4 regions of the Streptomyces sp. NPDC103540 genome follow, and region 2 is predicted to be linked to each of the others. Evidence: riboswitches for the same ligand, from Rfam matches in the RefSeq annotation. Region 2 holds a riboswitch; each other region holds the start of a gene.

Region 1 (7,316 bases), on a different contig from region 2:
GTGCCGCTACCCTGAGCCGGTCAACAAGCACCGAGAAGGGGTGGACCCAGTGGCGGACATCGAGAGCGCACGGGCGACGTTCGACAGGTTCGACGTCAACGGCGACGGCTTCATCACGGCCGACGAGTACAGCCAGGCCATGAAGGCGATGGGCGACGCGTTCGTCACGCCCGCGGTCGCGGACTCCATCGTCGCCGCCAAGGACGTCAACCACGACGGCCTGCTGAGCTTCGACGAGTTCTGGGCCGACCTGAACAAGTAGTCGTCGCGCCCGCCTCCGCCCCCGCCCGCCGGGGGCGGGGCCGCGTCAGGCCCCGACCGAGGGGTCCCCGTCCCCCCGCGCGTCCCGCGCGCCGGCCTCCGGGCCCTCCATGTCCTCCACCTCGGCGAGCGCCTCCTCCAGCCAGCTCAGCCAGAAGGTCTCCAGGGCGATGCCGCCGCGCAGCACGAGCCGGCGCAGCCGGTCCTGGTCCCCGTCGCGACCCGGCGGGAAGTCCTTGGCCTCGATCGCCTCGTACGTCCGCAACTGTTCCCGGTGCAACCCCAGGTGGCGGCGCAGCTCGCCGCCCAGCCCCCGCGGCCCCACCACGGCCGCCGCGCGGATCCGCAGCAGCAGCGCGTCCCGCTGGGGCTTGGGGTCCTGGCTCTCGTCCACCCAGCGGGCCAGCTCCGCGCTGCCGTCGGGCAGCACCTCGTACTGCTTCTTCTGCCCGCGCACGGGCACCTCGCTGGGCAGGGCCCGGATCAGCCCCGCCTCCTCCAGCCGTCCCAGCTCCCGGTAGATCTGCTGGTGCGTCGCCGACCAGAAGTACCCGATCGACCGGTCGAACCGCCGGGTCAGCTCCAACCCCGACGAGGGCTTCTCGAGCAGGGCGGTGAGGATGGCGTGCGGGAGCGACATGCCGCCATCCTAGGTTCCGCCCCCGGCCGGCCCCCACGGTCACCGCCAGGCGGCCAGGGCCTCCGGTACGCGCGGGCCCGGGGCGTCGGCGGCCAGCAGGCCCCGCGCGCGCAGCAGCGCCGTCACCGCCGGCGCCCAGGCCTGGCGCAGGCCCGCCGAGGCGAGCAGCTCCGGGTCCGACAGGAGCCCCGGCGCCGGGCCGACGCGGATGCCGTCCGGGGTGAGCACGGCGGCGTCGTCCGCCCACCGGACCGCGAGGTCCACGTCGTGCGTGGCCATGACGACGGTGGTGCCGGCCCCGCGCAGCCCCGCGAGGACGTCCAGGAGGCGCTCCTGCCCGTCCGGGTCCAGGCCGGCCGTCGGCTCGTCGAGGATCAGCACCCGCGGGGCCATCGCCACCGCGCCCGCGATGGCCGCCCGCTTGCGCTGCCCGTACGACAGCAGGTGCGTCGGACGGTCGCGCAGCGCTGTGATGTCCAGGGCGGCGAGCGCCGCGTCCACCCGCGAGCGGACCTCCGGGACGGACAGGCCGAGGTTCATCGGACCGAACGAGACGTCCTGTTCGACGGAGGCGGCGAACAGCTGGTCGTCCGGGTCTTGGACCACCAACTGCACCGCGCCGCGCAGCCGGGTCAGTCCGGCCCGGTCGTACGTCACCGCGGTCCCGTCCAGCCGCAGCGCGCCCGAGCCCGGGCGCAGCCCGCCGCTGAGGAGCCGCATCAGCGTGGTCTTGCCGCTGCCGTTGCGGCCGAGCAGGACGAGGGCGCGGCCCTCGGCGATGGCGAAGTCCACGTCGGACAGGACGGCGGGGCCGTCGTCGTACGCGTAGCCCGCGCCGGCCAGTTCCACCAACGGGCTCACAGGTACAGCTCCTTCAGTACGAGGGTCCCCGCGACCAGGGCGGTCAGCAGGGCGGCGGTGGCCGCGAGGAACCGCCGGGACAGCCGCGCCTCGGGGACGAGCACCCGCAGCGCGCCGTCGTAGCCGCGCCCGGCCAGCCCCTCCTGGAGCCGGGCGGCGCGGTCGAAGGCCCGTACGAACGAGGTGGCGGCGAGCCCGGCCAGCGAACGCCACACCGCGGCCCGGCCGGTGTGCCCCAGCCGCGCGGCCTGGGCCCGGCGCACCCGGTCCATCGAGTCGAGCAGCAGGAAACCGATCCGGTACATGACCAGGGCCACGTCCACCACCGGTGCGGGCACCCCCGCCCGCACCAGTCGCGGCAGCACGTCCGACACCGGGGTGGTGAAGGCGAACAGCAGCACCCCCAGCGAGGCCGCCGACGTGCGCAGCAGCAGCTCGCCCGCGTGCCGGGGCCCGTCGGGCGCCAGGGCGAGGAACCCGTCCGGGCCGCCCACCGACACCAACAGCGGTAGGGCCCCGGTCACGCAGAAGCCCAACGGGACCCGGAAGGCCCGCCACAGCTGCCGCCGGCCCACCCCGGCCGGGCCGAGCAGCACGGCCAGGGTGGCGGCGCCCACCAGCGGTCCGCCCGGCCAGGGGGGCAGGGCGACGGCGGTGACCGTCAGCCCGAGCCCCAACAGGGCCTTCTCCAACGGGTGGCGGCCCCGCCAGCGACTGCTGTGGGCCGCCACGTCGATCGGCAGCACCGGCTACGACTCCCGGGCGGCCGCACCGGCCCCGGAGGCCGTCCCGGCCTCGGCCCGCGCCTCGGCCCGTGCCTGCTCCGCTCCCTGGCGACGCCCCTTGCGGACCCCGAAGTAGTAGGCGAGGACGCCCGCGCCGAGCGCCGCCTGGAGGGCGAACAGCGCCGACTCGACCTCCCCCGACGGGGGTTCGTAGAGCGGCGAGAACCACGGCTCGTAGTCCGGCTTCAGCTCGGTGATGGCGGCCTCGGCCTGCGCGTCGGCGCCGGCGAACGGCTCCTCCTTGTGGTCGCCCATGCCGAAGGCGAGCGGGATCACGGCCAGCGCCGCGACCAGGAGCAGCAGCAGCGTGTTGATCTTCGCGTTGCGGGTCATCGGGCCGTCGCCTCCAGGTCGGTCTGTCCGGCGGTCCGGCCGGTGAGCTTGGCGACGCCGAGCCGGACCAGGTCCGACTTGCTGGACTGCATCAGCAGGCGCATCACGAGCACGGTCAGCAGCCCCTCGCTGACGGCCAGCGGGATCTGGGTGAGCGCGAAGATGCCGGCGAACTTCTCCAGCGAGCCCACGAAGCCGCTCGCCGGGTCCGGGAAGGCCAGCGCGAGCTGGACGGAGGTCACGCAGTAGGTGACCAGGTCCGCGAAGAAGGCGCCGAAGAAGACGCCGACCATGAGCGGGGCCCCGTACTTGCGCAGGAGCCGGTAGACGCCGTAGCCCGCCCAGGGGCCGGCGACGGCCATGGAGAAGACGTTGGCGCCCAGGGTGGTGAGGCCGCCGTGGGCCAGCAGCAGCGCCTGGAAGAGCAGGGTGATCGTACCGAGCACCGCCATGATCGGCGGTCGGAAGAGGATGGCCCCGAGCCCCGTTCCCGTCGGGTGGGAGCAGCTGCCCGTCACCGAGGGGATCTTCAGGGCGGACAGGACGAACGTGAACGCTCCGGAGGCCCCGAGCAACAGCGTGCTCTCCGGGTTGGCCTTCACCTCGCGGGTGAGGGCGCGCACGCCGTGGACGACGAACGGGGCGGACGCGGCGCCCCAGGCGACCGCGTGCAAGGGGGGCAGGAACCCCTCGGCTATATGCATGGGTAGAGAGACCTCTCCAGCACCTCGTGGATGGACGACGCGCCTCGGCCGGTCTCCTGGCTGACGGGTACTGATGCCCTGGCTCCGCCTTCCCGGGGCCGCGCGGTTCCCCGCGTGGACCCAGTGGCTTCCCGCAGGAGTGGAGCCGGACTTCCCGATCACAGTGGCGAGGGCCGCTCCGGTTTCCCACCGGCTTCCCGAACACCAAGGCCCGACGACCCTAGTCGGCCGCGCGTACCGTAACAAGCCGGACCGGACGGTAGCCCCGGCCGCGCTCCCGCGGTGCGCGCGGGCGGGATCCCGACGCACGGCGACCGGCGCCCCCCCCGGGGGGACGCCGGTCGCCGTGTCGTCGTACGGTGCGCCGCGGTGTCAGCAGGTGTTCGGGTGCGCGATGTCCACCACGACCCGCTCCGGCGAGTGCAGCACGGTGGTGCCGTAGGCCGGCTTGGTGTCGAAGGCGGCCCCGAGGGTGACGTACCCCTCGAAGTCGCCGGTCAGGGCGAGGCCCTTGAGCTTGCTGAGGTAGATCTTCTGGAGCCGGGGACCCTGGTAGACGTTCTGTCCGGCGTCGTTGTGCGCGGCGGCCGGGTGCAGGCGGATCTCCAGGAAGTACTTCCCCGCCAGCGGGACGGGCTTGCCGGACCCGTCGTACACGAGCTGCGAGACGGGGCTGACGGTGACCTCGGGGACGTAGCCCTGGAGGTCGACCACGATCCGGTCGAACGTGCAGTGACCGCCCCAACGGGCGTTGACGACGAGCGGGGTCTGGGTGGAGGCGGCGGCCGCGGATGCCGGTGCGGCCAGACCGATGCCGACGGTGAGCAGTGCGCCCGTGGCCAGGGCCACGATCTTGCGACGGCGCGAGCGGGGCAGGTGGCGCATGGCGTCCCCCGATTCCTCTTGAGACGGGGATGGCTGTCACCCGGGTAGACGCGGCGGCGCCCCGCGCGGTTGCGGCTCCGGCGGGCCGGGCGCAGGGCGGATCGAGTGGACGGCGGACGGCGGACCGGGCGGACGGCGGACCGGCTGTGCGGCGGGCCGGGCGGCGTACGGCCGGTCCGCGGTCAGTGCGCCAGCAGCGCGCTCAGCTGCGCGTCCAGGTCGTAGTGCCGCCGCTCCTGGCCGCGCGGCACCAGTTCCGTCATGCGCCGGCACAGGGCCCGTACGTCCTTGGCCCGGGCCGACACCACACAGCTGCGGCCGCCGTTGCCGAAGGCCAGGAACACCCGTGGCTCGGTCCCCGCGCGGACGGGCCAGACCTGTATGTCGCCCTCGCCGGTGGCGACGGTCTCCCCCTCGATCAGCAGGTCGCGGGAGAAGACCCAGCGGGCGAGGTGCGTACCGCCGCCCCGGAAGTCGAGGGCCAGCTCGTAGGGCCGGTCCGTGCGGTAGACGAAGGCGCCCTGGAGCGGGACGGTCGGCGGGGCGACCTCCAGCCGGAGGGGCAGGACACGGTGTTCGGTGGTGGCCATGGGCGGCTGCCTTCCTTCGCGCGGGATGGTGCACGGACCCCCCTTCGGCACGCTAGCCCACCCCCACGACCCGGGGCGGGGCCGAAGGTCCCGAGCCGGGCGGGCCGCTGGACCCCACTTGCCCCGCGCGGGGCCCCGTACGCGCGAGGGCCCGTCCTCCGCGCGGAGGACGGGCCCGAAGGGCGCGGCGGGCGGCCGCGCGCCCGCTACGGCAGCGGGTTGTAGACCAGCGAGTCGTGGTCGTTGGACTGGCCGATCGCGGTGAAGCCGGAGCCGTTGGCCTGGGCACCGTTGTTCTGGTTCGACGCCCCGAAGCCGGACGCGACCTGCTGGGCGGTGGAGGAGTTGCCGAGGTTGCTGCCCCCGACTCCGCTGCCGAGGATGCCGGCGAGGGCCGCGTTCGAGGCGGTGCCCGCGGCGCCGGCCCCGTTGTCCGCCTGCGCCACGCCCGACAGGAGCACGGCGGCGAGGGGGAGCGATGCGACAGCCGCCATCACACGGATGCTGCGGATGCTTGCCATGGTGAAGTCCTCCAGTACGCAAAAACCAAGGGGGTCAGGGCGGTTGGCCGGCCGCCCCGGATGAGCCCGACGTCGTGGGACCAGCCTTGCGTACGTGATCATCGAGAAACCAGCCCAGACCGGGTTCTTCCCTCGCAAGCGTGATCAACCCGATCCAAACCTGAAATCGGTGGTCGATTCATCTTTCTTCGAGTCGTCCCTCGTCGGGTCGTCCGTCGTGGAGGGGCCCGGTCGGGGCCGTGCCGTGCCGGGCGACCTCCCGGCCGCCCGGCCCGCCGTCAGCACTCGATGACGTTGACCGCGAGACCGCCGCGGGCGGTCTCCTTGTACTTGATCTTCATGTCGGCGCCGGTCTCCTTCATGGTCTTGATGACCTTGTCGAGGGAGACCTTGTGGCTGCCGTCGCCGCGCATCGCCATCTTCGCGGCGGTGACGGCCTTGACCGCCGCCATGCCGTTGCGCTCGATGCAGGGGATCTGCACCAGGCCGCCGACGGGGTCGCAGGTCAGGCCGAGGTTGTGCTCCATGCCGATCTCGGCCGCGTTCTCGACCTGCTCCGGGGTGCCGCCCAGCACCTCGGCGAGGGCGCCCGCCGCCATGGAGCAGGCGGAGCCCACCTCGCCCTGGCAGCCGACCTCGGCGCCGGAGATGGAGGCGTTCTCCTTGAACAGCATGCCGATCGCGCCCGCGGCGAGGAGGAAGCGGACCACGCCGTCCTCGTCGGCGCCCGGCACGAAGTTCGTGTAGTAGTGCAGGACGGCCGGCAGCACGCCCGCCGCGCCGTTGGTCGGGGCGGTCACCACGCGCCCGCCCGCGGCGTTCTCCTCGTTGACGGCCATCGCGTAGATGGTGGTCCACTCGCTGCGGTGCATCATCGGGTCGCCCTCGGTGCGCAGCTGGCGGGCCGTGGACGCGGCGCGGCGCTTGACGCGCAGGCCGCCCGGGAGGATGCCCTCGCGGGACATGCCGCGCGAGACGCAGGACTGCATGACCCGCCAGATCTCCAGGAGGCCCTCGCGGATCTCCTCCTCCGTGCGCCAGGCCTTCTCGTTCTCCAGCATCAGGGAGGAGATCGACAGGCCGGTCTCGTTGGCGAGGCGCAGCATCTCGTCGCCCGAGCGGAAGGGGTACTTCAGCACCGTGTCGTCTAGCTTGATCCGGTCCTCGCCGACCGCGTCCTCGTCGACGACGAAGCCGCCGCCGACCGAGTAGTAGGTCTTCTCCAGCAGCGGGGCGCCGGAGGCGTCGTAGGCGAAGAGGGTCATGCCGTTCGCGTGGTACGGCAGCGAGCGGCGGCGGTGCAGGATCAGCTGGTTCGGCTCGTCGAAGGCGATCTCGTGGACATCGCCTATCTCGGTGCCCAGCAGGCGCAGGCGCCCGCTCTTGCGGATCCGCTCCACCTCGTCGTCGGCCGTCTCCACGTCGACCGTGCGAGGGGAGTGGCCCTCCAGGCCGAGCAGGACCGCCTTGGGGGTGCCGTGGCCGTGGCCGGTCGCGCCGAGGGAGCCGAAGAGCTCCGCGCGCACGGACGCGGTCTGGGCGAGGACGCCGTCCTTCTTCAGCCGCGTCACGAACATGCGTGCGGCGCGCATCGGGCCGACCGTGTGGGAGGAGGAGGGGCCGATGCCGATGGAGAAGAGGTCGAAGACGGAGATGGCCACTGGCGGACTCCCTTGTCTGCTCGTGGGTGGTGAGGGGCAGGGGTGGTGGTGCTGGCGGTGCGGGCGGTGCTGGTG
Region 2 (7,316 bases):
CCGGCCCGGCTGCGGCCCGGTGTAGGAGGTGGAGCCGTCGCCGAGCACCTTGACCTTGCCGTCCCAGGGCTCCTCGGCGCCCTTGGCCGCGGCGGCCCCGTCGGCCGTTCCGGACCCGAGCTTGGCGTCGCCGCGGGCGGAGTCCGAGGCGCCGCCCCACGCGACGGCGTACGCCCCGGCGGCGGCGCCGCCGAGGGCGAGCACCGCGATGCCGATGCCGAGGCGCCGCCGGTTGCGTGCCTTGCGGCGCACCTTGCGGTCGCTGCGGGATTCCGCCCGGCTGCCCGGAGCGGTGTCGGTATCGGCCATCTCCCTCGTACCCCCTGATCACCGCAGCCGGGCCGCGCGTGGATGGTTCGTACGAATATAGAACGTGTTGGCACCTCACCCGTACGCCGGACCCCTCCCGCACACCTGTTCACAGCCGGTTCACAGCACCGGCGCCGCCGCGCGGCCCGGCGGCGGGTCAGCGGTGCCTGAACTCCGCCGCCCGCTTGTCCACGAAGGCGCTCATGCCCTCCTTCTGGTCGGCGGTGGCGAAGACCGCGTGGAAGAGCCGGCGCTCGAAGCGGACCCCTTCCGCGAGGGTGGTCTCGAAGGCCCGGTTGACGGCCTCCTTGGCCATCATGGCGACCGGCGCCGACATGGCGGCCACCGTCTCGGCCACGGCGAGGGCCTCGGTGAGCAGCTCGTCGGCCGGGACGATCCGGGACACCAGGCCGGCCCGCTCGGCCTCCGCGGCGTCCATGGTGCGGCCGGTGAGACAGAGCTCCATCGCCTTGGCCTTGCCCACGGCGCGGGTCAGGCGCTGTGAGCCGCCGATGCCCGGGATCACCCCGAGCTTGATCTCGGGCTGGCCGAAGACGGCGGTGTCCGCGGCGAGGAGGATGTCGCAGAGCATGGCCAGTTCGCAGCCGCCGCCCAGCGCGTAGCCGGCCACGGCCGCGACGGTGGGGGTGCGCAGGTCGCCGAGGCGGTCCCAGGCGGTGAACCAGTCGCTGAGGTACATGTCCATGTACCCCTGGGGCTGCATCTCCTTGATGTCGGCCCCCGCGGCGAAGGCCCGGGGGGAGCCGGTGATGACGAGACAGCCGATGTCGGGGTCCCGGTCGAGGGCCTCCGCGGCGGCCACGACCTCGTTCATCACCCGGAGGTTCAGGGCGTTGAGGGCCTTCGGCCGGTCGAGGGTGAGCAGCGCGGTGCGGCCCTTGCGCTCGACGGTGATCGTCTCGTGCGGGGACTCGGTCACGGGGTGGTTCCGTTCTGGTCGGTCGCGTCGGGGCGGAGGGTGTGGACGATGCCGGAGAAGTCGAGGTCGGCTCCGGCGCCGGCGGCGAAGGCGGCGTACATCTCGGCGGCGCGCGGGCCGAGGCCCGTGTCGATGCCGGCCGCGCGCAGGGCGTTGGCGGCGAGGCCGAGGTCCTTGGCCATGAGGGGGGCGGCGAAACCGGGCCGGTAGTCGTGGTTGGCGGGGCTGGTGGGCACCGGGCCGGGGACGGGGCAGTTGGTGGTGAGCGCCCAGCACTGGCCGGAGGCGGTGGAGGCGACGTCGTAGAGGGCCTGTGGGGACAGGCCGAGGCTCTCGCCGAGCACGAAGGCCTCTCCGACTGCGATCATCGAGATGCCGAGGATCATGTTGTTGCAGATCTTCGCGGCCTGTCCGGCGCCGGGCCCGCCGCAGTGGACGCTCTTCCTGCCCATGGCGGCGAGGACCGGCTCGGCCCGCGCGTACTCCCGCTCTCCCCCGCCCGCCATGAAGGTGAGGGTGGCGGCCTCGGCGCCGACGACCCCGCCGGAGACGGGCGCGTCCAGCGCCCGGTGCCCGGCGCGGACGGCCGCCTCGTGGGCGGCGCGGGCGTCGGCCACGTCGATGGTGGAGCAGTCCACGAACAGGGTGTCGGGCTTCGCCGCGGCGAGCAGTCCGCCGTCCCCGTAGAGGGAGAGGACGTGTCGGCCGGCCGGCAGCATCGTGATCACCACGTCCGCCTCGGCGACGGCGGCGACGGCGGAGTCCGCCGGCTCCACCCCGGCGGCGACCGCCGTGCTCAGGGCGGCGGGCACGAGGTCGAAGCCGATCACGCGCCGGCCGGAGGCGGCGAGGTTGGCGGCCATCGGGCCGCCCATGTGGCCGAGGCCGATGAAGGCGATGACGGTGGTCACCAGGGCACCTCCTGGGGGGAGTCGGTGGTGGCGAGGCGCAGCTCGCGCTCCGCGTCGAGCGGGTCGAACCAGCGGGCGACGTCCTCGTCGCCGACCGAGGCGAGGTCGGCGGGCGACCAGCGGGGGGCGCGGTCCTTGTCGATGACCTGCGCGCGGATGCCCTCGACCAGGTCGGGCGAGCGCAGGGCCGCGAGGGAGACCCGGTACTCCTGTTCCAGGACCCGCTCCAGCGGGCCGAGCAGGCGGGCCCGGCGCAGGGCGGCGAGGGTGACCTTGAGCGCCGTCGGGGACTTGGCGGCGAGGGTCGAGGCCGCCTCCTCGGCCGCCGGCAGGCCGCTGTCGCGGAGCCGGTCCACGATCTCCTCGACCGTGTCGGCCGCGTAGCAGTGGTCGATCCACGCGCGCCGCTCGGCGAGTTCCCCGGGCGGGGGCTCCGCGACGTGCGGGGCGAGGGCCTCGCGCACCGAGGAGTGCGCGAGCGCCGCGGTCAGGGGGGCGAGCCGGTCGGACGGTACGAAGTGGTCGGCGAGGCCGCACAGCAGCGCGTCGGCGGCGCCGACGGGGGCGCCGGTCAGTGCCAGGTGGGTGCCGAGCTCGCCGGGCGCCAGTGCCAGGAGGTAGGTGCCGCCGACGTCGGGGACGAAACCGATGCCGGTCTCGGGCATGGCGACGCGGGAGCGTTCGGTGACGATCCGGACGCTGCCGTGGGCGGAGACGCCGACGCCGCCGCCCATCACGATGCCGTCCATGAGGGCGACGTAGGGCTTGGGGTAGCGGGCGATGAGGGCGTTGAGCCGGTACTCGTCGCGCCAGAAGTCGGCCGAGGCGGTGCCGCCCGTACGGGCGTCCTCGTGGATCGCGCGGATGTCGCCGCCCGCGCACAGGCCGCGCTCCCCCGCTCCGGAGACCACCACGGTCCGTACGGCGGGGTCGTGCTCCCACGCGTCGAGGGCCTCGGCGATGCGCAGCACCATGGTGTGGTCGAGGGCGTTGAGGGCCTTGGGGCGGTTGAGGACGACATGGGCCGCGTGGCCCTCGACGCGCAGCAGGACGCGCTCTTCCCCGGGCGGGGCGGAGGGGAGGGTCATCGCAGGCTCCCCGTGAGGCCGCGGGCGACGATCACGCGCATGATCTCGTTGGTTCCTTCCAGGATCCGGTGCACCCGCAGGTCGCGGACGATCTTCTCGATGCCGTACTCGCTGAGGTAGCCGTAGCCGCCGTGGAGCTGGAGGGCCTCGTCGGCCACGGTGAAGCCGGTGTCCGTGGCGAACCGCTTGGCCATGGCGCACAGCTGCGCGGCCTGCGGGTCGCCCCGGTCCAGGGCCTCGGCGGCGGTGCGGACCAGCGCGCGGGCGGCGGTCAGTTCGGTGGCCATGTCGGCCAGCCGGAACTGGAGGGCCTGCGCGTCGAGCAGGCGCGCCCCGAAGGCTTCGCGGTCGGCGAGGTGGGCGAGGCTGCGGTCGAGGGCGCTCTGGGCGCCGCCGAGCGAGCAGGCCGCGATGCCCAGCCGGCCGCCGTTGAGGGCGGTCATGGCCATGCGGAAGCCCTCGCCCTCGGCGCCGAGGCGCCGGTCGGAGGGGATCCGGACGCCGTCGAGGACCACCTGTCGGGTGGGCTGCGCGTTCCAGCCCATCTTCTGTTCGTTCGCCCCGAAGGACAGGCCCGCGTCGCCCCGTTCGACGACGAAGGCGGAGATGCCGCGCGGGCCCTCGCCGCCGGTGCGCGCCAGGACCACGTAGACGTCGGAGGAACCGGCGCCGGAGATGAACTGCTTGACGCCGGTCAGGACCCAGTGGTCGCCGTCGCGCTCGGCGCGGGTGCGCAGGGCGCTCGCGTCGGAGCCCGCGCCGGGCTCGGTCAGGCAGTAGCTGCCGAGGGTCCGCGCGGCGCAGAGGTCGGGCAGCCAGCGGGCGCGCTGCTCCGGGTCGCCGTAGTGGTCGATCATCCAGGCGACCATGTTGTGGATGGACAGGTAGCCGGCGATGGAGGGGCAGCCGGTGGCCAGCACTTCGAGGATGACGACGCCGTCGGCGCGCGAGAGTCCGGAGCCGCCGGACTCCTCGCCGACGTAGATCCCGGCGAGTCCGAGGTCGGCCGCCCGGCGCAGGACGTCGACGGGGAAGTGCTTGTCGCGGTCCCAGGCGAGGGCGTGCGGGGCGAGCTGTTCCTGGGCGAAGTCGAGGGTGACCTCGGCCAGGGCGAGCTGGTCCTTGCTGAGCAGGTTCGTGGACACGGCGTCAGCCCATCGTCGGGATGGTGAAGCTCGCGCCCTCCTTGACCCCGGAGGGCCAGCGCGAGGTGACGGTCTTGGTGCGGGTGTAGAAGCGGATCGAGTCCGGCCCGTGCTGGTTCAGGTCCCCGAATCCGGAGCGCTTCCAGCCGCCGAAGGTGTGGTAGGCGACGGGTACCGGGATGGGCACGTTGACGCCGACCATGCCGGTGTTGACGCGGCGGGTGAAGTCGCGGGCGGTGTCGCCGTCGCGGGTGAAGATGGCGACGCCGTTGCCGTACGGGTGCTCGCTGGGCAGGCGCAGCGCCTCCTCGTAGTCGGCGGCCCGTACGACGCACAGCACGGGGCCGAAGATCTCCTCGCGGTGGATCCGCATCCGCGGGGTGACCCGGTCGAAGAGGGTGGCGCCGGCGAAGAAGCCGTTCTCGTGACCCGGCAGGGTGAAGCCGCGTCCGTCCACGACGAGTTCGGCGCCCTCTGTGGCGCCGATGCCGACGTAGCGTTCGACGCGTTCGAGGGCCTCCCGGCTGACGAGGGGCCCGAAGTCCGCGTCCGGGTCGTCGGAGGTGCCGATGCGCAGGGCGGCGATGCGTTCCTTCAGCTTGGCGACCAGCGCGTCGGCGGTCTCCTCGCCGACGGGGACGGCGACGGAGATGGCCATGCAGCGTTCGCCGGCGGAGCCGTAGCCGGCGCCGATGAGGGCGTCGGCGGCCTGGTCGAGGTCGGCGTCCGGCATCACGATCATGTGGTTCTTGGCGCCGCCGAAGCACTGGGCGCGCTTGCCGTGGGCGGCGGCGGTGGCGTAGATGTGCGCGGCGATCGGGGTGGATCCGACGAAGCCGAGCGCCTGGACGCGGGGGTCCTCCAGGAGGGTGTCGACCGCCTCCTTGCCGCCGTTGACGACGTTGAGCACGCCGGGCGGCAGGCCGGCCTCCAGGAAGAGTTCGGCGAGGCGCAGCGGTACGGAGGGGTCGCGCTCGGAGGGCTTGAGGATGAAGGCGTTGCCGCAGGCCAGGGCGGGTGCGGCCTGCCACAGCGGGATCATCGCGGGGAAGTTGAAGGGGGTGATGCCCGCGACCACGCCGAGGGGGGCGCGCAGCGAGTGCACGTCGATGCCGCTGCCGGCGTTGTCGGTGAACTCGCCCTTGAGCAGGTGCGGGATGCCGGCGGCGAACTCGACCACCTCCAGGCCGCGTTGCAGGTCGCCGTGGGCGTCGGCGACGGTCTTGCCGTGCTCGGAGGACAGCAGTCGGGCCAGCGCGTCGCGTTCGGGCTCGACGAGCTGGAGGAAGCGCAGCATGACGCGGGCGCGCCGCTGCGGGTTCCACCGGGCCCATTCGGCCTGCGCCTCCTCGGCGTTGGCGATGGCCGCCTCGGTGTCGGCGCGTCCGGCCAGGGGGACCCTGGCCTGGACGGCCCCGGTGTTGGGGTCGTGGACGTCGGCGAAGAGCCCGGACGTGCCGGTGGTGTGCTTTCCGCCGATGAAGTGGGTGAGTTCACGGACCATCGAAGCCTGCTCTCGTCAGGTGAGGATCCGAGGAGGGCGCGGCGCGGGCGCGGCGGTGCACCGATCGGGGTGCGCGCCGCGGTTCCGACCGCGGGACAGGCGGGGGCGCACGGGCCCCCGTCGAGTCACGAACGCGGGGACAGGGCCTCGCCGTTCGGGTACTCCGCCGGATCGCCCGGGCCGTGGTCACGTACCGGTGCCATGCGTGTCTGCTCCATCCTCGTGGACAACACGGAACACCCCGCGGCCGGTATCCTGACTCCCGGATCGTCACGTGCTCTCCGGCCTTCCCGACGGATGGGTTCCGTCAGTGGCCTGAACCGCTGAAAAGCACGCTCCCCGGTCACAGTGGCGGGACCGCGCCGGATTCACACCGGCTTCCCTGCACCGCGGGCTTGTCAGGAACATATAGTTGGACGTCCTAGTAAGTCCACCCCCTCCCGCTCCGCACGAGCGCTCCTCCACCCGGACGGACCGTGTTCCGGCCTGCGGGCGGGGCTCAGCGCGGGCGGTCCGCCACCCGGTACGGGATGAAGGTGCTGGTGTTCTCGTCGACGGCCAGGGGGCGTCCGAGCGGGGGCACGGCGCGCTGGGGGCAGTCGAGGCGCTCGCAGAGCCGGCAGCCCATGCCGATCGGGGTGTCGGCGGAGGTGTTGTCCAGGTCGAGGCCGTCGGAGTAGACGAGCCGGGCGGCGTGGCGGATCTCGCAGCCGAGCCCGATGGCGAAGGTCTTGCCGGGTTCGCCCCAGCCGCCGCGGTGGCGGGTGACGGCGCGGGCGGTCCACAGGTGGCGCTGCCCGTCGGGCATGGCGGCGACCTGGACGTGGATGCGGCCCGGCGCGGCGAAGGCCTCGTAGACGTTCCAGAGCGGGCAGGTGCCTCCCGCGCGGGAGAAGTGGAATCCGGTCGCGGACTGCCGCTTGGACATGTTCCCGGCCCGGTCGACGCGGACGAAGGAGAAGGGGACCCCCCGCAACCCGGTGCGTTGCAGGGTGCTCAGGCGGTGACAGACGGTCTCGTATCCGATGCCGAAGTGGTCGGTGAGCCGCTCGATGTCGTAGCGGAACTCCTCGGCGGCGGTGTGGAAGGCGCGGTACGGGAGGATCAGCGCGGCCGCGAAGTAGTTGGCGATGCCGATCCGGGCCAGGCCGTGCGCGGTGGAGCCGGCCGGGAAGTCCTGCGAGGCGAGCCGGTCCAGTTCGTCCCCGTACTCCAGCAGGGCCAGCTGCGTGGCCATCCGGAAGGCCTGCTGTCCCGGCCGCAGGCGGGCGGAGAGGTGCAGCACGCGCGCGGACCGCGCGTAGTGGTGCAGCCGCCCGGCGTCGAAGCCGGAACCGGAACCGGAACCCGATCCGGAACCGGTGCGGGAGCCGGAACCCGGGCCCGAGCCCCCGCCCGAGCCCGAGTCCGGCGCCGGGT
Region 3 (7,316 bases), on a different contig from region 2:
GACGGACGGGAGGACGGGCACGTGTGTCGGAGGGACCGCCGGGTCAGACCCCTCGTCCCTCTCAGGAAGAAGGCACCATGCGCCGCCTCCTCGCCCGCCGCTCCGTGATCACCACGGTCGCTCTCGGTCTCGCCCTCGCCACCGCTCCGGCCGTGGCCGAGGCCGCCCCCAAGCCGAACACGAACGCGGCCGTCAAGGTCAAACTCACCGTCCAGGGCCCGAACGGGCTCCTGTTCAAGGGCAAGATCAAGACCAAGGGGCACGACGTCACGACCGCCACCGGCGGCACCCACAAGTGCGACGGGACCAACGGCGGGGCCAACCCCTCCAAGGTCCCCACCCCGACGGCGGCCCTCGACGACGCGGCCCGCCTCAACCACTTCGCCTGGGACGGCACCTGGTACGCATCCTTCGACGACTTCTCCGTCGACACGATAAAGAACGTCAGCGGTGGCGGATCCGCCTACTGGAGCATCTCCGTCAACGGCGCCCCCACCCCGGTCGGCGGCTGCCAGTTCAAGATCAACGCGGGTGACGAGGTCGCCTTCACCTGGACGTCCTTCTAGTCCTCGCCCCTCGGACACGCACGACGTGTCCGACTGCCTTCCGATCGCCCGTCGGGCCTGCTCGGCGCGCTGGTTCCAGCGCGCCGAGCAGGCCCTTCGTCGACTGCCGGCGAGCGGTCAGGCGCCCCACCGCAGGGCGATGGTGTCGCCCACGTTGATGACCTTGTCGCGGGCGGCGCCGGCGAAGGAGGAGCCGTCCACGCTCACCTTCCACGTGTTGGAGCCGCTGTTGGTCTTGCCGTTGATCGCCGTGACGGCCCCGGTGCCGGACGACGGCGTGACGCCGGTGACGCAACCGGACGGAGCGGCGGAGGTGACCGCCGCGTTGAGGACGTCACCGAGGGTGGTGGTCGCAGCGGTCGGGGTGAAGGACACCGAGCAGACCTTGAGGCCGCCCGCGCCGTCGTCGATCGTCACCGCCAGCTTCGTCGCCGTCCCCGCGGTGAAGGTGGATTGGGCGACCCACTGCGGGGCTCCGGGGGTGACCGGGACGGGCGGGGCGGTGGTGAAGCCGCCGCCCGCGACCGCGCGCAGCGCGTCGATGGAGGCGTACGCGGTCGGGGTGGTGTCGGACGGCTTGTACTTGAAGCCGCCGGCGGGGTTGTACTGGTTGGCGATGAGGAAGTCGATCGGGGTCTTGCCGCTGCCGGTGAGGAAGTCGCCGGTCTGCGGGTTGAAGCCGCAGGCGTTCAACCCGGCCACGCCCCAGCCGTTGGAGCTGGTGTTGACCCCGTAGAGGGAGTTGAAGGCGCCGCTGCCGGAGACGAGGGTGCTCTTGAGGAAGTTCTTCGCCTGGACGACGTCGGTGTCGGTGTTGGGGACGCCGGAGGCGCACAGGGCGGCCATGGCGGCGCCGGTCATGTCGACGTCGCTCGCCGAGTTCAGGACGGTGGGATTGCCCTCGGCCTTGTTGAAGGTCCACCCGCCGTCCACGTGCTGGTTGGCCCGGATGCGGGTGACCATGGAGTCCGTCAGCGCCTGCGGCACCCGCTTCGCGCCGCCCTGGGTCTTGGCGCCACCCAGCGCGAGGGCGGCGAAGACCGTGCCGTTGAAGTTCCCGGACGGGCCGAAGTAACCGGCCTCGGCGGTCTGCCAGTAGGAGTAGATGTTGGCTATCAGGTTGCGGGAGGCCGAGACGCGGGCCGGATCGATGCCGGCAGCGTACGCGTTGAGGGCGCCGCGCTCGTAGTCGGTGACCACCGGGGAGGCCTGCGGCCAGCCCGCCGTCGACAGCAGGTTGCGGTAGACGGTGCGGGCGTTCTTGGTGGTGTCGCCGCCCGGGTAGACGTCGGCGACGGCCGTGCCGGTGGCCGCGAAGGCCGTGAACGCCCACTCGTTGGACAGTCCCGCGCCCGCGTACGAACCGTCGGCGGCCTGGAGGGACTTGAGGTATGCCACACCGTTCGTCTTGGACGTGGCGATCTGGGCGGGCGAGGAGGTGGCGAAGGCGGGCAGCGCGGTGAGGACGAGCGCGCCCAGCGCGGCGGGCACCGCCAGGGTGAGACGGCGGGAGGAGGTGCGGGTACGGGTACGGGACATGGCCTGCTCCTGGAATGGGGGACGCCGACCAGGCCGTGGCTCGGGCGGGCGGGCGGCCCGGAGCTCGGCGGCGGCCGTCCGATCGCGTGGTACGGCTTGTGATGTGCCTCGCCGCATGGGCATTCGGGCTCGGGACGGCCCCCTGCCGTCCCACACCGCTGCGCGTCAGCCCCGGATTCGCGCCGGGTTCCCCCATGTGGCAGCCCAGGACGCTACCCGAGTGATCAAGGGTCCGCCAGCCGCCGTACCCGGCACGGGCAGGAGCGGCCGACGGTGTGTCACATGAGACGCAGACCACCTTGACGCTGTCTTTATCCGCGTGTTCCACTCCGACTGATAAGCACTCAGCTCCAGGGGAAGCCGGTCGAAATCCGGCGCTGACCCGCAACCGTAGGCCCGGCACCGTCCGGGCGAGTCGGAATGCCTGGAGCCAGGTTTTTGCAGCGAGAGACGCCGTCGCGGACTACGGCGTGGTTCGAACGGCTTCCCTTCCCCGTGTACCCCACGGGCCGCGGAGGCCCTTTTCGCCACGCACTGGTCCGCCCGGCCGACACGAGGGGCCGTGGTGGGGACCGCACAGCAATCAGAGCGACACCTGGGGAGCACGGGGCTGTTGTCGCTCATGTCAGCGGCGCTGCTGACCTTGGCCGCCGCGAGCGCCGCCTTCGTGGGCGGCACGGGGCCCGCCACGGCCGACCCGATCGAGCGGTGCACCGCCACCACCGGCGCGATCGTCGCCGTGGACTTCGCCCCGTTCGGCGGCAGGGTGGAGAAGGGCTGCGACACCACTCCCACCACCGGCTACGAGCTGCTCCAGACGGCCGGCTTCAGCATGACGGGCACCGTGCACGACGGTCCCGCCTTCCTCTGCCGCATCGGCAAGGGCACGGGTACGCAGTACCCCACGCCGGAAAGGGAAGCCTGCGTCCTGACCCCGCAGGCCACCGCCTACTGGTCGTACTGGACGGCCTCGCCGGGGCAGCGCAAGTGGTCCTACAGCCAGCTGGGAGCCATGGCCCGCAAGCCCAAGCCCGGCGACGTCGAGGCCTGGGTCTACGGCGGCACCGACGTCGGCGGCGGCACGAAGGGGCAGCCGTCCTTCACCCCCGACGACGTACGCGGCTACACCACCCCCGACCCGACCGTCCCGACGGCCCCGCCCAAGGTGCCCGCCGGCCGGATCGACGTCCCCGCCGCCACGCGCTGGGTCACCGGGACGCTCAAGGAAGGCGACCGCGTCGTCGACGAGGGCTCCACCACCCCGAACCACCTCCTCACCACCGAGGCCGTCTTCGCCCTCGTGGCGGCGGACCGCAAGAGCCCCGTGGCCAGGAAGATCGCCGATTTCCTCGACACGCCCGCGCAGACCGACGCGTACGCCTACCCGGCCGGCAAGGACGCGATCCCGGACGCCACCGCGGCGGCCCGGCTCGCGCTGGTCGCGGAGGCCACCGGCAAGGATCCTCGCGCGTTCGGCGGGCACGACCTGCTCGGCGACCTCGTGAAGTACGCCTGCCCCCGCGACATCGGGGACGGCGAGAGGGTCGAAGGCTGCTTCACCAAGGGCGACTTCCGTACCACCGGTCAGGCCGACGCCCAGGCCATGGCCGTCATCGCCCTGGTCAACGCCGGTGTGACGCCGCCGGCCGGCTCGGTGGCCCGACTGGCGGCCCTCCAGTGCGAGGACGGCGGGTTCACCAGCATCCTCATCCGGCCCGGAAGCCCGGGATGCGAGAGCGAGGCCGGCGCCACCGGTCTGCTCACCCTGGCCCTGGAGCGGGGCGGCGGCCACGAGGCGGTGCTCCAGAAGGCCCGCAACTACCTGAAGCGGTCGCAGCTGCCCACCGGCGCCTGGCCCGCCGTCTACTACGAGACGACCGGCAACCCGACCGCCACCGCCTGGGCCGCCCAGGCGCTGCGCGCCCTCGGGGACGAGAGGTTCGCGGACGCCGGCGTCTCCTGGCTGGCCAAGCGGCAGTTGGCGACGGGCGGATTCGGGTTCGGCGAGGACGACACCGAGCCCAGGCTGTACCCCACCGCGACCGCCGCCCTCGCGGGCGCCGGCAGCGATCTCGCCGCCGTGACCGCCAAGCCGGCCACACCGCCGACCACTCCGCCGGCGGGCGAGGGGCCCGACGCGAGGAAGGGCGTCGCCTACCTGACCGCCCCTTCCCAACTGGTCCAGGGCCGCTTCTACGAGAGCGAGCCCGGCACCGGCTTCGCCGACTACGGGATGACCATCGACGGCGCCTACTCCCTCGCCGCCACCGGCGGGGACAACGCCGCCCTGCGCCGCATCGTCGACTTCATGGACAAGGGCGGCAAGGACGGCAGGAAGCGCGGCATCCACGACTGGACCCTCATCGGCACGAAGTACGCGAGCGGCGGCTCCATCGGCAAGACGGCCATTCTCGCCCAGGCCGTCGGCCGCGACCCCCGCGACTTCGGCGGCCAGGACCTGATCGCCGCCCTCGCCAAGATCACCTGCGCGGAGAAGACCTCGACCGTCCAGGAATGCGCGGCGAAGGGCAACTACCACTACGCCACCTCCGTCTTCAAGCAGTCCCTCGGTGTCATGGCCCAGCTCCGCGCCGGTGAGAACGCCGCCGCCGCCGAACCGATCGCCTACCTCAAGAGCCTCCAGACGCCCTCCGGCGCCTGGGTCAGCCTGATCGGCGAACCCAGCGGCCCCGAGGTGGACTCCACCGCCATGGCCGCCATGACCGTCGACCTGCTCCCCGACGCCGCGTCCCAGGCCGCCGTGGACCAGGCGCTCGCCTGGATCGCGGCCCAGCAGAAGGAGGACGGCGGCTTCCCCGGCGCGTCCGGCAACTCCGTCAACTCCGCCGCCCTCGCCGTCCAGGGGCTCTCCCTGGACGCGCCCAGGTACGCCGCGCAGATCGCCAAGGCCCGCACGTTCCTGGCGAGCCAGCAGAACGCCGACGGCGGCTTCAACGTCGTCAAGGGGGGCCAGCCCGGCTCCGATCTGCGTGCCTCCGCCCAGGCCGTCGGCGGGGCCACTGGCATCTCCTTCGGCGTACTGACCGGCGATCTGAGCGGCACCACCCCCGAGCCGATCCCCACTCCGTCCGGGGGGACTTCGGGCGGCGGCTCCGCGAACACCTCGGGCGGCACCTCCGGCGGCAACGGCTCACCCGTCATCGTCACCCCGGGCGAGAACGGCGGCGGCACGGGCTCGGCGGGCGGCACCGGATCGGCGGGCGGCACCGGGTCCGCGGGCGGAACGGGCTCCGCGGGCGGCACCGGGTCCGCGGGCGGTCCCCTCGCCTCCACCGGAGCCCGGGTCGGCGTACTCGCCGGCACGGCCCTGCTGCTGACCCTCGGCGGCTGGGGCCTCACCCGCGCCGCGAAGCGCCGCCGCCCGACCCCCGGGGGGCGGGCATGAGGAGTCACCGCGTCGTACGGGCCCTGGGTCGGACGGCCGCCGCGCTGGGGCTGACGGTCGCGGCCCTCGCCGCCACCTCCGCCCCGGCGGGCGCCGCGCCGCAGCCGATGGGGCAGTGCACCACCTCCTCCGGGGTGGTCCTCGCCGTGGACTTCAGCCGCTGGGGCGGACCCGTCTACCGGTCCTGCGGCACGACGCCCACCACGGGGTACGAGCTGCTCAACCAGGGCGGCTGGGCCACGACCGGCACCGGCCACGACGGCCCCGCCTTCATCTGCCGCATCGGCTACAGCGGCCACCAGGGCGGCAGGCAGTTCCCGACGCCGCAGCAGGACGACTGCGTGCTGACCCCGCCGGCCTCCGCCTACTGGTCGTACTGGCACGCCGACCCCGGCCAGAACACCTGGCAGTACAGCCAGCTCGGCGCCATGCTCTACAAGCCCAAGCCGGGCAGCGTCGACCTGTGGATCTTCGGCGGCACCGACATCGAGGGAACCGAGGGCAAGCCCGCCGTCACCCCCGACCAACTGCGCGCCCACAACGCCCGCCCCACCGGCGGCCCCGCCCCCCAGGACACCCGCACCGCCAAACCCTTGCCGCCGGACGTCAACACGGGGCCCAAGCCGGAGAACCCGCCCCCGGCCCGTCCGGCGACGACTCCGCCGCCCCTCCCCACACCTCCGGTGAGCATCCCGCCCCCGGCGAGCCCCTCTCCCCCGGTGAGCCCCTCGGCACCGGCGAGCCCCTCCCAGAGCGGCACCGGGTCCCCTTCGGCACCACCGCCGTCCGGCACTCCCGCGGCGGCGGCTGCGGCCCCCGGCCCCCAGGTCGTGGAGGCCGCTCCCGCCGCGGACGCCGAGCACGACGCGGGCTCGTACCTGCCCGCCGTCGCCACCGGGGCGCTGGTGCTCCTGATCGGCGCCGCCGCCGTGTACGCGGCCAAGCGCCGCCGTCGTACGGAGTAGCCGGCGTGTCCCGCACCACCACGGCCGCGGCCACCCCGCCCGTGTCCGGCCCCGCGCCGGACACGGGCGGCCGCCGTCTGCCCCGCACCCTGCATCCCGTCGCCTGGTGGATCTGGGCCCTCGCGCTCGCCACCGCCGTCAGCCGCACCAACAACCCGCTGCTGCTCTTCCTCGTCCTCGCGGTCCTCGGGTACGTCATCACCATGCGCCGTACCGAGGCCCCCTGGGCCCGCGGCTTCAAGTACTACCTGTACCTGGCCCTCACGGTCGTCGCGATCCGCGTGACCTTCCGGGCGGTCTTCGCCACCGGCATCACCCCCCGCGACCACTTCCTCTTCTCCCTGCCCCGCATCCCCACCCCGGACTGGTACGCGGGCATCCAGCTCGGCGGCCCCGTCTCCCTGGAGGCGCTGCTGTCCGCCGCGACCGACGGGCTGCGCCTGGCCTGCATGCTGTGCTGCATCGGCGCCGCCAACACCCTCGCCAACCCCAAGCGCGCCCTGCGGGTGCTCCCGGGGGCCCTGTACGAGCTGGGGGTGGCCGTCACCGTCTCCATCAGCGTGGCGCCCCAACTGGTGGCGAGCGTCCAGCGGGTGCACCGTGCCCGCAGGCTGCGTGCCGGGCGCGCCAAGGGGCTGCGCGCCCTGCGCGGCATCATCGTGCCCGTCCTCGAAGACGCCCTGGAGCGATCCCTGCGCCTCGCGTCCGCCATGGACTCCCGCGGCTACGGCCGCGCCGGAACCGCCACCCGGCGCTCCCGCCGGGCCACCGGCGCCCTCATGCTGCTCGGCATGTGCGGCCTGTGCGCCGGGGCGTACGGGCTCCTCGACGCGACCGCGC
Region 4 (7,316 bases), on a different contig from region 2:
CCCTGGACGGAGCCGGACGAGTCGCGCAGCGCCTCGCGGGTCTGGGCGTCCCACACGCCGAGCTTCTTCAGCTCCTCCACCAGGTAGCCGTTGACCTGGAGGAACTCACCGCTGAGGGTCTCGCGCTTGAACAGGTTGGAGACCTGCGGCTCGATGCACTCGTACACGCCCGCGATCGAGGCGATCGTCGCCGTCGGGGCGATGGCCAGCAGCAGCGAGTTGCGCATGCCGCTCTTCGCCACGCGGGCGCGCAGGGCGTCCCAGCGCTCGGGCCAGTTCAGCTCGACGTCGTAGTGGTCCGGGTGCAGGACGCCGCGGGCGGTGCGGGTCTGCTCCCAGGCCGGGAGCGGGCCGCTGCGCTCGGCGAGGTCGCAGGAGGCCTCGTAGGCGGCGAGCATGATGCGCTCGGCCAGCCGGGTCGACAGGGCCTTCGCCTCGGGGGAGTCGAAGGGCATCTTCAGCTTGAAGAAGACGTCCTGGAGACCCATCGCGCCCAGGCCCACCGGACGCCAGCGCGAGTTGGAGCGGCCGGCCTGCTCGGTCGGGTAGAAGTTGATGTCCACGACGCGGTCGAGGAAGGTGACGGCCGTGCGGACGGTCTCGTCCAGCCGCTCCCAGTCGATCTCACCGGTCTCGGTGAGCACGAAGGCGCCGAGGTTGACCGAACCGAGGTTGCAGACGGCGGTCTCGCCGTCGTTGGTGACCTCGATGATCTCGGTGCAGAGGTTCGAGGAGTGGACGACGGTGCCCGGCTCGGCGGTCTGGTTCGCCGTGCGGTTCGAGGCGTCCTTGAAGGTCATCCAGCCCTGACCGGTCTGCGCGAGGGTGCGCATCATCCGCCCGTACAGGTCGCGGGCGGGCATGGTCTTGCGGGCCAGCCCGTCCGCCTCGGCCTTGCGGTAGGCGGCGTCGAACTCGTCGCCCCACAGGTCGACCAGCTCGGGGACGTCGGAGGGGGAGAACAGCGACCAGTCGGCGTCGGCGTTCACGCGGCGCATGAACTCGTCCGGCACCCAGTGGGCGAGGTTCAGGTTGTGGGTGCGGCGCTGGTCCTCACCCGTGTTGTCGCGGAGCTCCAGGAACTCCTCGATGTCCGCGTGCCAGGTCTCCAGGTAGACGGCGGCCGCGCCCTTGCGGCGACCGCCCTGGTTCACGGCCGCGACGGAGGCGTCGAGGGTCTTCAGGAACGGGACGATGCCGTTCGAGTGGCCGTTCGTGCCGCGGATCAGGGAGCCGCGGGCCCGGATGCGCGAGTACGACAGACCGATGCCGCCGGCGTGCTTGGAGAGGCGGGCGACCTGGTGGTAGCGGTCGTAGATCGAGTCCAGCTCGTCCAGCGGGGAGTCCAGCAGGTAGCAGGAGGACATCTGCGGGTGGCGGGTGCCGGAGTTGAACAGCGTGGGGGAGGACGGCAGGTAGTCGAGGCGGCTCATCAGCCGGTAGAGCGAGGCCACTTCCTCGACGGCCTGGACCGTGTCGTTCTCGGCGAGACCACAGGCCACGCGCAGCATGAAGAACTGCGGGGTCTCGATCACCTGGCGGGTGATGGGGTGGCGCAGCAGGTAGCGGCTGTGCAGGGTGCGCAGGCCGAAGAAGCCGAAGCGGTCGTCCGCGCCCTCGGCGAGGGCGTGCTCGACGAGGGAGTTCAGCCGGGCCGCGTGCGCGGCGACGAACTCGGCGGTGCGGTCGGCGATCAGGCCCTCGCGGTGGCCGACGGCGACGGATTCGGCGAAGGAGACGGAGCCCTGGCTCGCGGCCTCGTCGGCCACGGCCAGCGTCAACAGGCGGGCGGCGAGGCGGGAGTACGCCGGGTCCTCCGAGATGAGGCCGGCCGCGGCCTCCGTGGCGAGCCCCCGCAGCTCGGCCTCGTCCGCGACGGAGCTGCGCCCGCGCAGGGCGGCGGCGGCGACCCGGCCCGGGTCGGTGTCGGGAAGGTCGGCCGTCAGCTCGGTGAGGGTGCGCAGCAGCGCGGCACCGGGGCCCCCGCCCTCGGTTGCGGCTGCGGGCTGGTCGGACTCGGCGCGCGGTGCGGCAGGCGCGATGGTCACGGGGGGAGCTCTCCCTCGCTCGGCCCGGTCATCGGCGGGGCGGGGCGCGAGCGGGCGCACGCGGGCGCGACGGATCGCGACACACCGCATGGCGTCCACCGGCCCAACCGCGAGGCCCGGACGTGGTCGGCACCCGGATCGGTCGAGCCGGGCGCGCTGTCGGCAGGTCCTCGGACTCGCGAGTACACCGAAATGGCATACGTCATACCGTTGCGGGACAGTTCCGGATTCGCACCGGATTCCCCTGCGGCGACAGCAGCCATGAGCATACATGTGGGGGCGCCCCGATGCTGTAGCCCCCACATGTTGTGTCGGCGCGGCTACTGCTCGGGGGCGTACAGCTCCAGGGCGTAGGTGAGCAGGGGCACGGTGGGGACCGGGGCCCAGTCCCGTTCGGGGGTCCGTACGAAGCCCAGCCGCTCGTAGATCCGGTGCGCGGCGGGGCTCTGGGCCTGGGTGGAGAGCACCAGTCGGGTGACGCCGTCGAGGGCGCGGGCGCGCCCGACGCAGGCCCGCACGAGGGCCTCGCCGGCGCCCCGGCCGCGTCCGGCGCGGGCCACGGTCAGCATCCGGAACTCGGCCTCGTCGGGCCCGGCGATGTCGGCCATGCGGCTGCCGGGCGGGGCGAAGGTCACCCCGCCGAGCAGGACGCCGTCCAGGGTGGCCACGAGCACCTCGGCGTCGGCCGCCCGGCCGGCGACGTCGCGCAGCGCCCGCTCGTAGGAGTCGTCGGTGTTGCCGTCCAGGAGGCCGTCGTCGAGGTAGGCCCGGGCGGTGATGTCGCCGAGCTCCGCGTAGTCGGCGGGTTCGGCCGTTCTGATCACGATGTCCATGCCGTCGAGTGTGCGTCAGGGGCGGCCGGTCGTGGGGGGCCGGGATGGCGGGGAGCGGCCCGGGAAACGACCCCGGAGGCGGCGCGGAGGGTCGTGCGGCGCGGCGTTCGCGCGGCGGGGCCCCGCCGCCCCGGGTGGGGGCGGCGGGGCCCTGTGGCGGCCCCTCGGGGCCGTGCGCGTACCGTCCGCACGCGGCGTGCGGACGGCCGCTCAGCAGCAGCGGAAGCCCTCGCGGGGGTCCGCCTCGCGGGCGTCGGTGCGGGCCCGTTCGAAGGCCCGACGGGTCATGACCTCGGCCTCGGGGTCGTGCGCGCGGGCGTGGGCGACGTAGCGGTCGTACGCCGCCTCGCCCGAGAACTCCCGTACGAAGAACCGGGCCTTCGCCAGCGCCCCGCGCACCCCGCTCACGCGACCGGTTCCTTGACCCGGCCGCCGCCCCCGTCGAGGCCTGCGGCGGCGAGTTCGGCCTTCTCCTCGGCGGTGGCGATCAGCCCGGCCGGGGCGACGATCTTCGACTCGGTCCACGGCACCTCGGACAGGCGTACGGAGGCCGGGTCGGCGATGGCCTTGAAGCAGGTCCGGGCGGCGTCCAGCAGCACGATGACGATCAGCACGGCGAAGAGCACGGACAGGACGCCGTCGACCGTGGCGTTGGTGACCACGGTGTGCATCTCGTCCATGTTCTTGGCGGGCGGCAGGACCTTCCCGGCGTCGATGCCGCCCTGGTACTTGTCGCGCTGGGCGAAGAAGCCGACCTTCACGTCGTCCGAGAAGATCTTCTGGTAGCTGGCGGTGAGGGTGACGGCCACGTCCCAGGCCAGCGGGACGCCCGTGACCCAGGCCCACTTGAGCCGGCCGGACTTGATCAGCAGGGTGGTGCAGACGGCCAGGGCCACGGCCGCGAGCAGCTGGTTCGCGATCCCGAAGAGCGGGAACAGCTGGTTGATGCCGCCCAGCGGGTCCTTCACGCCGACCCACAGGAAGTAGCCCCAGCCGCCGACGACGATCGCGCTGGCCAGCCAGACGCCGGGCTTCCAGCTGACGTCCTTGAAGGACTTGTGCACGTTGCCGAGGGTGTCCTGGAGCATGAACCGTCCGACACGGGTGCCCGCGTCGACCGTGGTCAGGATGAAGAGGGCCTCGAACATGATGGCGAAGTGGTACCAGAACGCCTTCATGCCCGCTCCGCCGATGACGGCGGAGAAGATCTCCGACATTCCGAGTGCGAAGGTCGGCGCGCCGCCGGTGCGGGAGAGCAGGCTCGCCTCCTCGACGTCCTTCGCCGCCTGCGCGAGGGCCTCCGGCGAGATGGCGAAGCCGAAGTTGGTCACCGCCGTCGAGGCGCTCTGCACGGTGGCGCCGATGACGCCGCCGGGGGAGTTCACCGCGAAGAACAGGCCGGGCTCGATGATGCTCGCGGCTATCACCGCCATGACGGCGACGAAGGACTCGGTGAGCATGGCGCCGTAGCCGATGACCCGGACCTGGGTCTCCTTCTGGATCATCTTCGGCGTGGTGCCGGAGGAGACCAGCGAGTGGAAGCCCGACAGGGCGCCGCAGGCGATGGTGATGAAGACGAACGGGAACATCGACCCGGCGAAGACCGGGCCGTCGCCGCGCGCGGCGAAGTCGGTGACCGAGGGCATCTTCAGCGTGGGCATGGCCAGGACCACGCCGAGCGCCATGAGGGCGATGGTGCCGACCTTCATGAAGGTGGACAGGTAGTCGCGGGGCGCGAGCAGCAGCCACACCGGCAGCACCGACGCGAAGAACCCGTACACGATCATCCAGATGACCAGCGTCTCCTTCTCCAGGGTGAAGGTGTCCGCCCAGGAGGACTCGGCGACCCAGCCGCCCGCGACGATCGCGAGGAGCAGCAGCGCCACGCCGATGACGGAGACCTCGGTGACCCGGCCCGGTCGCAGGACGCGCAGGTACACGCCCATGAAGAGGGCGATCGGGATCGTCATGCCGATGGAGAAGACGCCCCAGGGCGAGTGGGCCAGGGCGTTGACGATGACGAGCGCGAGCACCGCCAGCAGGATGATCATGATGGCGAACACGGCGACCAGGGCGGCGGCCCCGCCGACGGGGCCGATCTCGTCCCGGGCCATCTGGCCGAGGGAGCGCCCGTCGCGCCGGGTGGAGAAGAACAGCGTCACCATGTCCTGGACGGCGCCGGCGAAGATCACGCCCGCGACGATCCAGATGGTGCCCGGCAGGTAGCCCATCTGCGCGGCGAGGACGGGCCCGACCAGGGGGCCCGCGCCGGCGACGGCGGCGAAGTGGTGGCCGAAGAGCACGCGCCGGTCGGTCGGGTGGAAGTCGACACCGTTGTCAAGGCGTTCGGCGGGGGTGGCCCGCGTCTTGTCCACCTTCAGGACGCGGTGGGAGATGAAGCGGGAGTAGAAGCGGTAGCCGATGGCGTACGAGCCCAGCGCGGCGGCCAAGAGCCAGGCGGCCGAGATCTCCTCGCCCCGTGAGAGCGCCAGCACGCCCCAGCCGATGGCCCCGACGAGCGCGACGAGCACCCATATGGCGATCGACTGCGGGGTGAGTCGCCCCGCAGCCGATGTCGGCGCCCGATCCGTCCCTGTTGCTTCCGTTTCCGGCATGATCCTCGTCCCCTCGTTGATCATCTGCGTAAGCGCAGGGAATCTACGGGGACTTGACCGGTGGATGTAAGTCCCCGTCCGTATAGCGGTACGAGCGTCCACCGGGGGTCGAAGGAGAGTCAACCGCCCGCTACGGAGTGGGCCTCTGAAGACGGGCCACGAACTTGTAACGGTCGCCGCGATACACCGAACGCACCCATTCGACCGGTTCGCCGTCGGCGTCGAGCGAGTGGCGCGAGAGCATCAGCATCGGCAGGCCGACGTCCGTGCCCAGCAGTCCCGCCTCGCGCGGGGTGGCGAGCGAGGTCTCGATGGTCTCCTCGGCCTCGGCGAGCCGGACGTCGTACACCTCGGCGAGGGCGGTGTAGAGGGACGTGTACTTGACCAGGGAGCGGCGCAGCGCGGGGAAGCGCTTGGCGGACAGGTGGGTGGTCTCGATGGCCATCGGTTCGCCGCTGGCCAGGCGCAGCCGCTCGATGCGCAGGACCCGCCCGCCGGTGGCGATCTTGAGGAGTCCGGCGAGGGTGTCGTCGGCGGTCACGTAGCCGATGTCGAGGAGCTGGGAGGTGGGCTCCAGGCCCTGGGCGCGCATGTCCTCCGTGTAGGAGGAGAGTTGGAGGGGCTGGGAGACCTTGGGCTTGGCCACGAAGGTGCCCTTGCCCTGGATGCGCTCCAGCCGGCCCTCGACGACGAGCTCCTGGAGCGCCTGTCGGACGGTGGTCCGGGAGGTGTCGAACTCGGCCGCGAGGGTACGCTCCGGCGGCACGGGGGTGCCGGGGGGGAGCGTTTCGGTCATGTCGAGCAAGTGCCGCTTGAGTCGGTAGTACTTGGGCACACGCGCCGTGCGAGTGGCTGCCCCGCCTTCCGGCTCCGTGGTCGCCCCTTCGGTGGACATCGCCGCCCGCCTTCCCGACTCCAGTTTCGCTGCCGTCACCGGCTCCTCCGATATGTGCGGTCACATGGTGACACGGGTGGGCGGACAGGCCTCCTCCCTCCCCCAGGTGTCGGTCCGATAACGGACCGAGCACCCGCTCATTAGACCCTTGACACCCCTAAAGGTCTAGGCCAAGCTCCGGGTACTGGTCTACACCAATATGGATCAGATCCCGGCCCCACGGGCAGTACTTGGTACGTCACCGCGGCGGGCGAGGGAAGTTGCAGGCAGCATCCCTGAGGAGGGTGGCGTGAAGCGCAAGCTCATTGCGGCGGTCGGTGTCGTGGGAATGATGGTCGGTGTCGCGGCGTGCGGCAACGGCGGCGACGACAAGGCGAAGGCCGACGCGTCGGGTGGCGCGGCCAAGGAGATCACCGTCTGGGTGATGGACGGCTCCGCACCGAAGGCGTGGATCGACGAGGTCAACAAGGAGTTCTCGGCCAAGCACCCCGGTGTGACGGTCAAGGTCGAGGAGCAGAAGTGGACGGGCATCCAGGAGAAGGTCACCACGGCCCTCTCCGAGAACAACCCGCCGGACGTCCTTGAGCTCGGCAACACCCAGACCGTCGGCTACGCGGTCACCGGTGGCCTCGCCGACCTGTCCGGCGACAAGGCCAAGCTCGGCGCCGACGCCTGGTCGAAGGGCATGACCGCCTCCGCCGAGGTCGACGGCAAGCTGTACGCCGCCCCGTGGTACGCCGCCAACCGCGTCGTCATCTACGACAAGAAGGCCTACGAGAAGGCCGGCATCACCGCGCCGAAGACCCGCGACGAGTGGGTGGCCGGCCTGGAGAAGCTGAAGGCCTCGGACCCGTCCGCCCAGCCGATCTACCTCCCCGGCCAGAGCTGGTACATCCTCGCCGGCTTCGTCTGGGACGAGGGCGGC

Evidence for each region. Region 2 has a riboswitch for cobalamin ahead of ACZ6ZI_RS05645 (CoA-acylating methylmalonate-semialdehyde dehydrogenase). Riboswitches for the same ligand answer to the same signal wherever they lie in the genome.
Region 1: linked by a shared signal. The riboswitch ahead of ACZ6ZI_RS14505 (energy-coupling factor ABC transporter permease) and the one ahead of ACZ6ZI_RS05645 (CoA-acylating methylmalonate-semialdehyde dehydrogenase) in region 2 are both predicted to bind cobalamin.
Region 3: linked by a shared signal. The riboswitch ahead of ACZ6ZI_RS22495 (prenyltransferase/squalene oxidase repeat-containing protein) and the one ahead of ACZ6ZI_RS05645 (CoA-acylating methylmalonate-semialdehyde dehydrogenase) in region 2 are both predicted to bind cobalamin.
Region 4: linked by a shared signal. The riboswitch ahead of ACZ6ZI_RS15565 (ribonucleoside-diphosphate reductase subunit alpha) and the one ahead of ACZ6ZI_RS05645 (CoA-acylating methylmalonate-semialdehyde dehydrogenase) in region 2 are both predicted to bind cobalamin.

Annotation. Positions count from the first base shown of each region.
Region 1 is NZ_JBVJMA010000005.1:248,213-255,528, reverse strand. Features, by position in the region: gene ACZ6ZI_RS14530 (EF-hand domain-containing protein) at 50-262, shown strand; gene ACZ6ZI_RS14525 (PadR family transcriptional regulator) at 308-901, opposite strand; gene ACZ6ZI_RS14520 (energy-coupling factor ABC transporter ATP-binding protein) at 941-1,762, opposite strand; gene cbiQ (cobalt ECF transporter T component CbiQ) at 1,759-2,508, opposite strand; gene ACZ6ZI_RS14510 (energy-coupling factor ABC transporter substrate-binding protein) at 2,512-2,880, opposite strand; gene ACZ6ZI_RS14505 (energy-coupling factor ABC transporter permease) at 2,877-3,584, opposite strand; cobalamin riboswitch at 3,614-3,808, opposite strand; gene ACZ6ZI_RS14500 (AMIN-like domain-containing (lipo)protein) at 3,957-4,469, opposite strand; gene ACZ6ZI_RS14495 (SsgA family sporulation/cell division regulator) at 4,652-5,059, opposite strand; gene ACZ6ZI_RS14490 (hypothetical protein) at 5,266-5,580, opposite strand; gene ACZ6ZI_RS14485 (L-serine ammonia-lyase) at 5,859-7,241, opposite strand.
Region 2 is NZ_JBVJMA010000002.1:220,019-227,334, forward strand. Features, by position in the region: gene ACZ6ZI_RS05620 (polysaccharide deacetylase family protein) at 1-309, opposite strand, end outside; gene ACZ6ZI_RS05625 (enoyl-CoA hydratase) at 467-1,249, opposite strand; gene mmsB (3-hydroxyisobutyrate dehydrogenase) at 1,246-2,160, opposite strand; gene ACZ6ZI_RS05635 (enoyl-CoA hydratase/isomerase family protein) at 2,157-3,248, opposite strand; gene ACZ6ZI_RS05640 (acyl-CoA dehydrogenase family protein) at 3,245-4,393, opposite strand; gene ACZ6ZI_RS05645 (CoA-acylating methylmalonate-semialdehyde dehydrogenase) at 4,398-5,897, opposite strand; cobalamin riboswitch at 6,126-6,304, opposite strand; gene ACZ6ZI_RS05650 (short-chain fatty acyl-CoA regulator family protein) at 6,397-7,316, opposite strand, start outside.
Region 3 is NZ_JBVJMA010000009.1:98,280-105,595, forward strand. Features, by position in the region: gene ACZ6ZI_RS22490 (DUF4430 domain-containing protein) at 78-566, shown strand; gene ACZ6ZI_RS22495 (prenyltransferase/squalene oxidase repeat-containing protein) at 684-2,105, opposite strand; cobalamin riboswitch at 2,206-2,334, opposite strand; gene ACZ6ZI_RS22500 (prenyltransferase/squalene oxidase repeat-containing protein) at 2,728-5,511, shown strand; gene ACZ6ZI_RS22505 (hypothetical protein) at 5,508-6,476, shown strand; gene ACZ6ZI_RS22510 (energy-coupling factor transporter transmembrane component T) at 6,482-7,316, shown strand, end outside.
Region 4 is NZ_JBVJMA010000005.1:483,548-490,863, reverse strand. Features, by position in the region: gene ACZ6ZI_RS15565 (ribonucleoside-diphosphate reductase subunit alpha) at 1-2,048, opposite strand, end outside; cobalamin riboswitch at 2,193-2,327, opposite strand; gene ACZ6ZI_RS15560 (GNAT family N-acetyltransferase) at 2,369-2,881, opposite strand; gene ACZ6ZI_RS15555 (YbdD/YjiX family protein) at 3,092-3,289, opposite strand; gene ACZ6ZI_RS15550 (carbon starvation CstA family protein) at 3,286-5,496, opposite strand; gene ACZ6ZI_RS15545 (GntR family transcriptional regulator) at 5,627-6,391, opposite strand; gene ACZ6ZI_RS15540 (extracellular solute-binding protein) at 6,681-7,316, shown strand, end outside.